4 regions of the Neisseria macacae ATCC 33926 genome follow, and region 3 is predicted to be linked to each of the others. Evidence: predicted binding sites of a transcription regulator. Region 3 holds the regulator's gene; each other region holds the start of a gene.
What was found. Region 3 encodes FNR, which switches genes on or off when oxygen is low (the NO sensors DNR and NnrR bind a similar motif). Its sites were predicted from a motif close to TTGATNNNNATCAA; they were not measured.
Positions count from the first base shown of each region.

Region 1: ubiU (ubiquinone anaerobic biosynthesis protein UbiU) is a predicted target of FNR. The motif match lies at 1,251-1,264, and genes of this name have one in related genera.
Region 2: MON40_RS05345 (universal stress protein) is a predicted target of FNR. The motif match lies at 2,011-2,024, and genes of this name have one in related genera.
Region 4: ccoN (cytochrome-c oxidase, cbb3-type subunit I) is a predicted target of FNR. The motif match lies at 1,645-1,658, and genes of this name have one in related genera.

Region 1 is NZ_CP094241.1:1,598,649-1,601,787, forward strand. It holds gene MON40_RS07765 (U32 family peptidase) at 1-141, opposite strand, end outside; gene ubiU (ubiquinone anaerobic biosynthesis protein UbiU) at 154-1,161, opposite strand; gene MON40_RS07775 (hypothetical protein) at 1,505-1,909, opposite strand; gene MON40_RS07780 (hypothetical protein) at 2,124-2,618, shown strand; gene dinB (DNA polymerase IV) at 2,748-3,139, shown strand, end outside.
Region 2 is NZ_CP094241.1:1,106,421-1,109,559, forward strand. It holds gene corA (magnesium/cobalt transporter CorA) at 1-611, shown strand, start outside; gene MON40_RS05340 (acyl-CoA thioesterase) at 741-1,223, shown strand; gene MON40_RS05345 (universal stress protein) at 1,376-1,840, opposite strand; gene MON40_RS05350 (tRNA threonylcarbamoyladenosine dehydratase) at 2,033-2,809, shown strand; gene MON40_RS05355 (hypothetical protein) at 2,811-3,139, shown strand, end outside.
Region 3 is NZ_CP094241.1:2,181,396-2,184,534, forward strand. It holds gene hemN (oxygen-independent coproporphyrinogen III oxidase) at 1-1,157, opposite strand, end outside; gene fnr (fumarate/nitrate reduction transcriptional regulator Fnr) at 1,301-2,035, shown strand; gene MON40_RS10495 (MBL fold metallo-hydrolase) at 2,115-3,139, shown strand, end outside.
Region 4 is NZ_CP094241.1:643,488-646,626, reverse strand. It holds gene ccoN (cytochrome-c oxidase, cbb3-type subunit I) at 1-1,382, opposite strand, end outside; gene MON40_RS03045 (M61 family metallopeptidase) at 1,712-3,139, shown strand, end outside.

The sequences.
Region 1 (3,139 bases), 580 kb from region 3:
TTTCTGGCGGCGCGAACACACCACTTCGCCCAGATAAATGGTATCCACCGGCGCATCCAGCATGGCAGCGTAAAATTCCAGCAGCGCTTCCTTCTGCCAGAAAAACAAAACCGGCCCCAACGATAGTTTCATCGGATTCATTTTCCCTCCCCCTTATTTCCACGGACGGCTGTATGCGCCCAAGGTCGTCTGATGCCCTTCCGAAACCTTGCTCAGCGCGTTGTTCCACACCGGATTGACTTTGAAATGCGCCGGATCGGCAGCGGCCGCATCCAAAGCCTGCCGCAGCGATTTGGTTACCTGCGCCGTGTACATCGGGCTGCGCTGGCGGCCTTCGATTTTGATGGCGGACACGCCGATTTTGATGAGTTCGGGCAGCATTTCCAAAACGTTCAGGCTGGTCGGCTCTTCCAGCGCGTAATAGGTCTCGTCGTTTACCTCGAAACGGCCTTTGCACAAAGTCGGATAGCCTGCCGGTTCGTCCGGTTTGTATTGGTCGATTAACACTTGGTTCAGCCGCACGTTCATGCGGTCGGGTAACTGCTCCCAGCGCACCGCCTTCGCCGGCGAACACACGCCCTGCATATTCGGTGATTCGCCCGTCGCATAGCTCGACAAAATGCAGCGCCCTTCCACCATCACGCACAGGCTGCCGAAACCGAACACTTCGATTTCCACATCCGTATTGTCAATCACATGCTTGACCTGATCGACCGTTAAAACGCGCGGCAGCACGGCGCGGCGGATGCCAAACAGCTCCTTCATCATATTGATGGCTTCATAATTGGTCGCCGAACCCTGCACCGACATGTGCAGCCTCAAATCAGGATGACGCTCGGCGGCATAAGCCATAATCGCAGGGTCGGCGACGATTATCGCGTCCGCCCCCAGTTGCACCGCCGTATCGACAGCCCGATGCCACCGCTCGATTTGCCCCGCCTGGGCAAAAGTATTGATGGCCATCAACACATTGCGGCCGCGCGCATGGGCATAAGCCACCCCTTCTTGTGCCGATTTCATATCGAAATTCAGCCCCGGAAAGTTGCGCGCATTCGTCGCATCTTTCAGCCCCATATAAACCGTGTCCGCGCCATTGTCCACCGCCGTCTTCAAAGCGGGCAGATTGCCGGCTGGACAAACCAACTCAGGGATTTTCGGCATTTTGCGTTCCTCGACTCTTGTAGTTTGTTATTCGAAAATCAATATCTAGTATGATTTCGGGTATTTTAGAGATTTGGACACAAGATATTATGATTTAAATCAATTGTGAAATCAGGTTTGGATAACGTATGTTTTAGTTAACATAATTTAACTATGTTAAATATCAAGCTAATCAGCGGGTTATCTTTTCCAATTTGATAATATGAGATTAGTTATTATCTATTAAATTTATAGATTTTTACAATAAAAGGTCGTCTGAAACAGGTTTCAGACGACCTTTTATGTACTCAACGCGAATAATCGCACCTAGTGCTAAAATTATTCATTCGCAGCCCCAAACTGCCTATCTCCTCCATTCACTCCAACAGTCCATAATGGTACGCGGATGATTTTGAACCAGTTGTTTATAAAAAATAGCGAATCCGTCGGCTTTGGGATAAAAATGATAAGCAACTTGGCTTCCATCCGCTCTAAACTCCAGCCGCCAAACATGAGTACCGAAAAGGGCCATCATCGTCCTACTCAAATAAATCAAATCTTGAAGAGGATGACGTGCTTTGATTTCACTGCCTTCACAAATGAAAATCTCGTTTTTGCCAAAATAAATCCGTTCGTTATCCAATAAATTACCGAGACTGATGCAGATGAGCGGTTCGTTTTCCCAAATGATTTCAGGCGCTGGCCGTACTCTGCGGGCAATCAGGATGAAAATGAAGCATCCGACTAAAAATATAAAAATGTATGCCATAGCTGATAAACTGAATAAATGATGATGAAACGCGGATAATCATATGGCAAATTTGCGTATTGGGAAACTCATTATCAATATCTTAATATTGTCTTGAGTAATCAGCCTTGCCGACAAATTTCTTTTAACGAGCTAAATAAATAAAAATAAGAATTGATTGCATTTGTATTTTGAACTAAGATAGCCCATATTTCACACCTCGTCTGAAACGACCATGCGCTACCATTTCCCGATTTCCGTCGATATGTACGACTTTCTGACCACAGGCCGATTTGATTATCTGGAGATCGGGCAGACGGCGGAGATGATCCTGCAAATGTTCCCTGCGCCCGAATGCGTGCCCAAAGGGCTTTTGGTAAAAAAGGGGTGGAATATTTGGCTCTACGGCGATATCGAATTGCATTTTTCAGACGACCGCCTGACTCAAATCCGAGCGGACTTCCAACCCGGCACCTCGCTGAACGGCGGGCGTTGGTTGAGCTTAAACCCTTGGTTTTTCAGGCACGCGGACAAGCTTGATTTGTATTCCGCCATTGCCAAACTTGTGCAACACCATATCGACTTCATCAAAATCGATACGCCTTCCGCCCTGATTTTGCGTTTGCAAAGCGGCGTAGAGCTGATGTTTGAAAAGTGCAATGGGCAGCGTCTGTTCGCTTTTTGCAAACAAAAAACCACCCTACCCCAATGGGCGCATGAAACGGCGTAGATTTAAAATCTTTAAAACCTGTTTGCCCCCTGATAAAAGGTCGTCTGAAAACCAAATACCGTTCAGACGACCTTCCTCTATCGTTTTCCGCTAAAATACCCGTCTCTTTTTTCTTCACAACCGTCTTCAATGTCCCAGCGCAAAATCATCCATATCGACATGGACGCGTTCTACGCATCGGTAGAACTGCGCGAGCAGCCGCATTTGAAAGGACTGCCCGTGGTCGTCGCGTGGGAGGGCGCGCGTTCGGTGATTTGCGCCGCATCGTATGAGGCGCGGCAGTTCGGGCTGCATTCCGCGATGTCGGTGGCGACGGCGAAAAGGCTGTGTCCGCAAGCGGTGTATGTGCCGCCGCATTTCGATTTGTACCGTCAGGTTTCCGCGCAGATTCATGCCGTATTCAGGCGCTATACTGATTTAATCGAACCCCTGTCGCTCGACGAGGCCTATCTTGACGTGACCCATAATTTCAAAAATATCCCTTACGCCAGCGAAGTTGCCAAAGAAATCCGCGCCGCCAT
Region 2 (3,139 bases), 1.1 Mb from region 3:
TGCGCCGCCAAATGAGCGAAAACCCGCGCGGCATCCTCGGTAAAAACACCGCCTTTCTCGCCTATTGCCTGCTCGACCGCATCGTGGACGACTATTTCATCGTTTTGGAAGAGTACAACAACCGCGTCGAGGCCATAGACAAATCCCTGTTTAAAGATGAAAACAGCGACATTCTCGGCAAAATCGACCGCCTTAAGCGCGATGCGGTCCGCTTGCGCCGCACGCTTTTGCCCTTGCGCGACGTGTTCTATCAACTTGCCGTGCGCGTCGATTTCACCATTTTCAAAGGCGAGTCCACCGTCTATCTGCGCGACGTGTACGATCACAACATGCAGCTTCTCGAATCGCTCGACGCCTCGCGCGACATGGTGTTGAGCATGATGGACATCTACCTTTCCTTCCAGTCCAACCGCATGAACCAGCAGATGCGCGTCCTGACCGTCATCACCATCATCTTTATGCCGCTGACCGTCATTACCGGCATCTACGGCATGAACTTCGACAACATGCCCGAACTGCATTGGCATTACGGCTATTTTATCGTTTTAGGTTTGATGCTGTGCATCATCGTCGGGCTGCTGATTTTCTTCTCGCGCAGAAAATGGTTATAAACCCATAAAAAAATCCAATTTCCGTATATTCATATATTAAATACAATCAGTAAGGTCGTCTGAAAACCATCCCAACCACTGAACGGCCGCCCATCTAACACAAACATTCATTTTTAAAAGAGGAACACTATGGACCAAACCCGCCAACTCCCTTCACACGAACTCATCATGTCCGAACTGATGATGCCCGACACCGCCAATTTCAGCGGCAACGTCCACGGCGGCGAACTTTTGCGCCTGCTCGACCAAGTCGCTTATTCCTGCGCCAGCCGTTACAGCGGCAACTACTGCGTTACACTGTCTGTCGATAAAGTCCTGTTTAAAGAGCCGATACACGTCGGCGACTTGGTAACCTTCTACGCCAGCGTCAACTACACGGGCAGAACCTCCATGGAAATCGGCATCCGCGTCGAGGCGCAAAACATCCGCACCGGCGAAGTGCGTCATACCAACAGCTGCTACTTCACCATGGTTGCGGTTGAAGACGGCAAACCCGTTCCCGTCCCGCCGTTGGAAATCACCACCGAACGCCAACGCTGCCGCTATGAAAAAGCCAAAAAACGCAAAGCCTTGAGTCTTCAGGCATCGGACGAGGCTTCTTGCGGATGCTGAAAACGGACGGATAAAACGGATTACAAGACAAAGGTCGTCTGAAAACCAGGTTTCAGGTTTTCAGACGACCTTTTTATTTGACGGATAAGGACATTATCGAAACTGCGTCGGTCGAAGCAGTTTCAGACGACCTTCTTCAGTAGGGCAAACCCTTACGCTTCTTCCGCTTTGCTGCGGATAATCAGAAGCGGCAGGTGGCTTTGGCGCATAACGGTTTCGGCGAAGCTGCCCATCAGGAGGTGCATCAGGCCGGTTCGGCCGTGTGTGCCGAGTACCAGCAGGTCGGCGCCGTTTTCATCGGCGTAATCGACCAAATCCTGCGCCATTTCGCGTGCGCCTTTGTTGGCGACCAGCAGGTGTTTGACAATGTTTTCCACGCCGTTTTCGCGGGCGGTTTTTTCAGCGAAGTCCAAAACTTCGTTGCCTTGGGCGACGGCGGCAGCCTCGTAGCTTTCGTGTTGCAGGAATTCGGGGGCGAGCGCCATGTATTCGGCGGGGTTGGCGACGTGTACCAAAGTCAGGCGGGCGTTGTTGACGCTTGCCAACTCGGCGGCGTGTTTCAGGGCGTTGAGGGAAGTTTCGCTGCCGTCAACGGCTACAACCAGATGTTTGTACATAGTTCATTCTCCTTTTGCGCCGCAGGCGGCACTTTGTTTCATGCGGTTGGGAAGGGTCCGATATGAAACGATTATAGACTCTTTCGGGCTGCTGCAACAGCCCGTCTGCTTTCCAGTATAATATGTGTCGCATTCGTCCGCAGCGTTTTGCGTTGATTTTCATTCATTTATTGATATATCACAAGGTTGGGTATGAACGACACCGTTTTTCTTCCTTCGCGCCGTTTCGGCGGTATTGCCAGACTCTATGGAAATGAAGCACTGGCGCGGTTTTCGAGCGCGCACGTCTGCGTGGTCGGCGTGGGCGGGGTAGGCTCTTGGGCGGTGGAGGCTTTGGCGCGGACGGGCATCGGTCGTTTGACCTTGATTGATTTGGACAACGTCGCCGAGTCCAATGTCAACCGCCAGCTTCATGCGCTGACCGACGATTTCGGCAAGGCGAAGGTAACGGCGTTGCGCGAACGCATTGCCCAAATCAATCCGCAATGCGAAGTGGAGGAAATCGAGGATTTTGTGACGGAAGACAATCTGGAAACGCTTTTCAGACGACCTTTCGACTTTGTGATCGACGCGATAGACCAAGTGCGCGTCAAGGCGGCGATGGCGGCTTATTTCGTGCGGCACAATCAGCCGTTTATCCTGAGCGGCGGCGCGGGCGGACAGAAAAATCCGGCGTTGATTCAAACCGCCGATTTGAGCCGCGTTACCCACGACCCGCTGCTTGCCAACCTGCGTTATACCTTGCGCAAACGCTACGGCTTCAGCCGCGATACCAAAGAAAAAATGCGCGTGCCGTGTGTGTTCTCGACTGAAAACATTACGCCGCCGCAATCGGACGAAGCGTGTTCGACCGATACTGCGCCACAAGGTTTGTCCTGCGCGGGCTATGGCGCGAGTATGCTGGTGACGGCTTCTTTTGGGCTGTATTGCGCACAGGCGGCGGTGGAACATATTGCAGGACGGAAATGAGATGAATCGATTTTTTAAAGCCTATTTTATCGCCAGCTTGATTTATGCGGTTGTCTTCGGTTTGCTGATGTACGGTGACGGTTTGCTGTTTTCAGGATCCGAATGTTTTGATATTGCACCTGAAAATGAACAGCGTCTACAGTATTGTTCACGAGCTGCTGAAATGTCGGCTTTTGAGAAAGTGTCTTTGAAGGTTTTCTTCTTTCCGTTTTTATCTGTAATGTTATTGTCCCTACTCAATGCCGGCATTATGAAGTGGACCAAACGCTGTACAACTTCGATGACTCTTGCTTTGCCTATTGTCGAATGGTTGATTGTTTGGTTCGTTTT
Region 3 (3,139 bases):
CGCAAAAGGTCGTCCTGATTGAGCTGGTAGCCACGCATGATGGGCAGGTGTCCTGCATCAAGCGCGGCATAGTAGGCGTCGATGTCGCGTTCGTTTTGGGAGTAGGTGCTGCCGATTTTGCCGATGGAAGATACACCGATGGCGACCAAATCGCAGTCCGCGTAGGTCGAGTAGCCTTGGAAGTTGCGCTGGAGGAAGCCTTCTTTGAGGGCGATGGAAAGTTCGTCATCGGGTTTGGCGAAATGGTCCATACCGATGAAGACGTAGCCGCGTTCGGTCAGGGTTTGAACGCAGTATTGCAGCATATCGAGTTTTTCTTCGCTGCCGGGAACGGCTTCGGTATCGATGCGGCGTTGCGGCTTGAAGATATGCGGCAGATGGGCGTAGTGATAAAGGGCAAGGCGGTCGGGATCGAGCGACAAGACAGTGTCGATGGTGGTTTTGATGCTTTCGGCGGTTTGATGCGGCAGGCCGTAAATCAAATCGACGCTGACGGATTTAAATCCAGCTTCGCGGGCGGCATCGATGACTTCTTTGGTTTCGTCGTAGCTTTGGATGCGGTTGACCGCTGCCTGCACTTTGGGATCAAAGTCCTGAATGCCGACGCTCATGCGGTTGAAACCGAGCTTGCCGAGCATGAGGACGGTTTCGCGGCTGACTTTGCGCGGGTCGATTTCGATGGAGTATTCGCCGCCGGGGATAAGTTGGAAATGTTTGCGTATCATGCGGAATACGCGTTCGATTTGGTCGTCGCTCAAGAAAGTCGGTGTACCGCCGCCGAAGTGCAGTTGGGCGAGCTGATGCCGTCCGCCCAGATGCGGGGCGAGCAGCTCCATTTCTTTTTCAAGGTATTCGATGTAGGCATCGGCGCGGCTTTTGTCTTTGGTGATGATTTTATTGCAGCCGCAGTAGTAACAGATGGTGTTGCAGAAGGGGATGTGGATATAAAGCGAAAGGGGCTTGTTCAAAGCCCCCATACCGCGCTGATTCAAGGCATTGATATATTCGGCTTCGCGAAATCCGTCATGAAAACGGTCGGCTGTCGGGTAGGAAGTGTAGCGCGGACCGCTGGAAGGAAGGCTGGCGATGAGTTCGCGATCGAACTCAGGCTTGTCATTGTTTCTATTGTGATTATTTTGTATCGGTATTACTTTCATGGCGTGTGCGTGATTAGAGTAATGATGTTAGGCAATTTTCGGATAGTTTGGTAGAATGCCACAGTATGATAAACCTGTCTTGATATGTGTCAATAACTTACGTAATCATGACAGGATAAAAACCTTAATTTTAAGGGTGTTTTATGACCACACACAATGCTATGCATCAGATGAAAACCCTGTGTTCTTCCTGTTCGCTGCGTGAACTCTGCCTGCCTGTCGGGCTTTTGCCCAATGAGTTTGCACAATTGGACGCGGTCATCCGACAGAGCCGCCGCTTGAAGAAGGGTGAATGTCTGTTCCGCACCGGTGAGCCTTTCGCGTCGCTGTTTGCCATCCGTGCCGGTTTTTTCAAAACCACGGTTGCCAGTCAGGACGGTCGCGATCAGGTTACCGGCTTTTTTATGTCCGGCGAACTCATCGGCATGGACGGCATTTGCTCCCATGTCCACAGCTGCGACGCGGTGGCTTTGGAAGACAGCGAAGTGTGTGAGCTGCCCTTTACCCACATCGAAGAACTGGGACACAACATCCCCAGCCTGAGAAGCCATTTTTTCAGATTAATGAGCCGCGAAATCGTGCGCGACCAAGGCGTGATGCTGCTTTTGGGCAATATGCGCGCCGAAGAGCGTCTGGCGGCGTTTTTGCTCAATCTGTCCCAACGCCTTTACTCGCGCGGATTTGCCGCCAACGATTTCATCCTGCGGATGTCGCGCGAAGAAATCGGCAGCTATTTGGGGCTGAAACTTGAAACCGTCAGCCGCACGCTGTCCAAGTTCCACCACGAAGGCTTGATTTCGGTCGAACACAAGCACATCAAAATCCTCGACTCGCAAGCCCTCAAAAAAATGGTGTCCGGCTGTTCGCACGCCATCTGATGGATACCGAGACTATTTTCAAACAGAATCCAAGGTCGTCTGAAAAATTTTCAGACGACCTTCTTCATAAAAACCAATTATGAAACACAAGAAAAAACTCATTGCCTTGACCGCTGTCTGCGCCCTGCTCGCCTACTGGCTCTATCCCGACCAACATCCCGTTTACCCCGCAAGCGACCATTACGACCCGAAAACGCAAACCTTCTTCAACCCCGAACCTCAGCAGAAACCGACCGGCCTGACCGGCGCATTTTGGAAGATCCTGACCGACCCGCAGGCAACGCACCCGCCCAAACCTCTGCCTACCGTCAAACCTGATTGGCAAACCTTCCTCGCCGCACCCGAAAGGAAAAGCCGCTTCGTCTGGTTCGGGCATTCTACCCTATTGATGCGGATCGGCGGGCAAACCATCATTACCGACCCCGTTTTCGGCAATTCCGTCTCCCCCATCCCCATCACCATGAAACGCTTCCAGCCTGCCCCCGCAGAAATCGACGAACTGCCGCCCGTCGATGTCATCCTGATTTCACACAGCCACTACGACCACCTCGAAAAAGACAGCGTGCAGGCACTCAATTCAAAAGGCAACAGCCATTTCATCGTCTCACTCGGCATGGGCGTACTGCTGAAAAAATGGGGCGTGCCGCAAGAGCGCATTACCGAACTCGATTGGTGGCAAAGTACCGAACGCAACGGCATCCGCTACACCGCACTACCTGCCCGCCACGATTCATCCCGAACCCTGACCGACCACAACCAAGCCCTGTGGTCCAGCTTTGCCATCGAACACGGCAGCGAAAAATTCTATTTTCACGGCGACTCGGCACAAGGCAGCCATTTCGACAAAATCGCCGAAAAATTCAACGGGTTCGATATCGCGTTCATCGAAAACGGGCAATACAGCGAACATTGGCCCAACAATCACCTCTTCCCCGAGCAAACCGCCCGCTATGCCGCACAGCTTGCTCCCAAACGCTTCATGCCCATCCACTGGGGCGCCTACGCCATGGCACTGCACGCTTGGAACGAACCCCTGCTGCAAAGCCTCCCGCTGGCACGCAGCTTGGGCGTAAGTCCGCTGACCCCTCTAATGGGGCAAGTCTT
Region 4 (3,139 bases), 1.3 Mb from region 3:
CCACTGATGGCCGTACGGTAAACGTTGTATGCCATGATACACATACCGCTCAGGTACAGCAGGCCGCCGGTGAAACGAATCATGTAGAAAGGCATGGTGCGTTTAACTGACTCTACAAACGAGTAGGTCAAAGTACCGTCCGCATTCAGAGAACCCCACATCATACCTTGCAATACCCCTGCAATCCACATGGAGGCGATATACAGAACCACGCCGATGGTCGCAATCCAGAAATGCGCTTCCACCAATTTGGTGCTGTACATTTCATTTTTACCGAACAGGCGGGGAATCATGTAGTACACGGAACCAATGGTCACGAAGCCCACCCAGCCCAATGCGCCGGCATGAACGTGTGCAACGGTCCAGTCGGTGTAGTGGCTCAAAGCGTTGACGGATTTGATGGACATCATCGGACCTTCGAAGGTGGACATACCGTAGAAGGAGAGGGAGACGATCAAGAATTTCAAGATAGGGTCGGTACGCAGTTTGTCCCATGCGCCGGACAAGGTCATGATACCGTTAATCATACCACCCCAAGAAGGTGCGAACAGAATCAGGGACAACACCATACCCAAGGACTGAGTCCAGTCAGGCAGCGCGGTATAGTGCAAGTGGTGGGAACCTGCCCACATGTAAGTAAAAATCAAAGCCCAGAAGTGGACGACGGACAGGCGGTAAGAGTAAACCGGACGACCTGCCTGTTTCGGCACGAAGTAGTACATCATGCCCAAGAAGCCTGCGGTCAGGAAGAAACCTACGGCATTGTGGCCATACCACCATTGAACCATGGCATCGATTGCGCCCGCATAAACCGGATAGGATTTCATGAAGCCCGCAGGAATGCTCAGGTTATTGACGATGTGCAACAGAGCGACGGCCAAAATGAAACCGCCGTAGAACCAGTTGGCAACGTAGATATGTTTGATTTTACGTTTGGCAATCGTACCGAAGAATACGATGGCGTAAGCAATCCAAACCAAAGCGATCAGGATGTCGATAGGCCATTCCAATTCAGCATACTCTTTAGCTTGGGTATAACCCAAAGGCAGGCTGACGATTGCCGCAACGATAACTGCCTGCCAGCCCCAGAAGGTAAATGCCGGCAGCCAACCGCCGAACAGGCGTGCATTACAGGTACGTTGAACAACGTAGTATGATGTACCCATCAGACCGCAACCGCCGAACGCAAAAATCACCGCATTGGTGTGCAACGGACGCAGGCGGCCGAAGTGGAACCAAGGGCCGACATCTGATAAATCAAGGGACGGGGCAAACAATTGGGCGGCAACGATGACACCGACCAACATGCCCACAATACCCCAAACTACGGTCATGATGGCGAACTGGCGCACCACTTTGTAGTTATAAGTTTGTGTGTCCATGAGAGTCTCCATGAATTATGGGAATAAAAATTTTTTATCTCACTTTGCCGTATGCGTTTTGAACAAACGCAATAAGGGCTAGGTTTAAATTTTTCTAAATTTAACATATAAGACAAGCCTAGCCAAGCGGAATTACATTTCACTCCATCTGGCGGCTTTATCGATTTTTTATATTTTTTACTTTATAATCATATTATTATTTAACAACCTCCCTGGCAGCGCCACTTTATTTTTTCAAGCCTCCCTTTTGAAGGGGACTTTATCGATATAAATCAAACTGCATAATTCGACCTTTTTATTCATAAAATTTAACAAATACATTAATAGTCATGATTAATTACAAAATCACCCCCAACCCGCTCGCCCACGAGTGGCACATCCGCCTAACCTTCCGACAAGAACATGATTTGGAAACAGAAATCAGCCTGCCGAACTGGGTTCCCGGCAGCTATCTGATACGCGACTTCTCCCGCCACATCACCACCATCCGCGCCTTTTGCAACGGAGAATATGCCCATCTGACCCAAGTCAAAAAAAACCGATGGCGCACCGCCCCGCAGTCCGGCGAGTGGGAAATTTACTACACCGTTTACGCCTACGACCTGTCCGTCCGCGGCTCGTTTCTGACTGCCGAACGCGGGTTTTTTGACGGCGCGTGCCTGTTTTTGCAGGTAAACGGACAAGAAAACAGCGCGCACCAAATCGAATTTCCCATCCTGCCGAAAACATGGCGGATTGCCACCACCCTGCCCCAAACCGACGTCCACAGCTTTCAGACGACCTCCTACCACGATTTAATCGACCACCCTGTCGAACTGGGCAACATCGAATTTCTCGATTTCGAAGCCGGCGGCATCCCGCACCGCATCGCCTTGAGCGGCCACTACCCCGATTTCGACCGCGACCGCCTCGTGTCAGACATCCGCACAATCTGCGAAACCGAACTGGCCATGTTCCCCTCCCCTGCCCCGTTCACCCATTACCTCTTCCTGCTCCACGTCGGCGACAACATCTACGGCGGACTGGAACACATCAGCAGCACCGCCCTGCTCGCCGACCGCCACAGCCTGCCGCCGCACGGCATGATCGACGCCAACGATGCCTACACCCAACTGCTCGGACTGTTCTCACACGAATACTTCCACGCCTGGAACGTCAAATCCATCAAACCCGCCGCCTTCGCCCCCTATGACCTCGACCGCGAAAACTACACCGAGCAGCTCTGGGCATTTGAAGGCATCACCTCATACTACGATGACCTCTTCCTCGCCCGAAGCCGCACCATCGCCCCCGAAGCCTACCTGCGCCTGCTCGCCCAAAGCATCACCCGCGTGCAGCAAACCAAAGGTCGTCTGAAACAAAGCCTTGCCGAATCCAGCTTCACCGCTTGGAACAAATTCTACAAACAAGACGAAAACAGCCCCAACGCCATCGTCAGCTACTACCAAAAAGGCGCACTCGCCGCCCTCTGCCTCGACCTCGCCATCCGCAGCAAAAGCAGTGGGCGACACACCCTCGACAGCGTCATGCAGCAACACTACCGCGATTGGCTGGAGACCCGGCAAGGCATCCCCGAAAAACAATGGCAAGCCCGTTGCCAAACGTTTACCGGCCTAGACCTCGAAGACTTTTTTCAGACGACCCTCTACACCACCGCCGACCTGCCCCTCGCCGAACTCCTCGCCACCATAGGCATCGGACTGCAATGGCAGGCACAGCCGCGCAGCCACGGCGGCGCATTCCTGCCCGAACCTCCA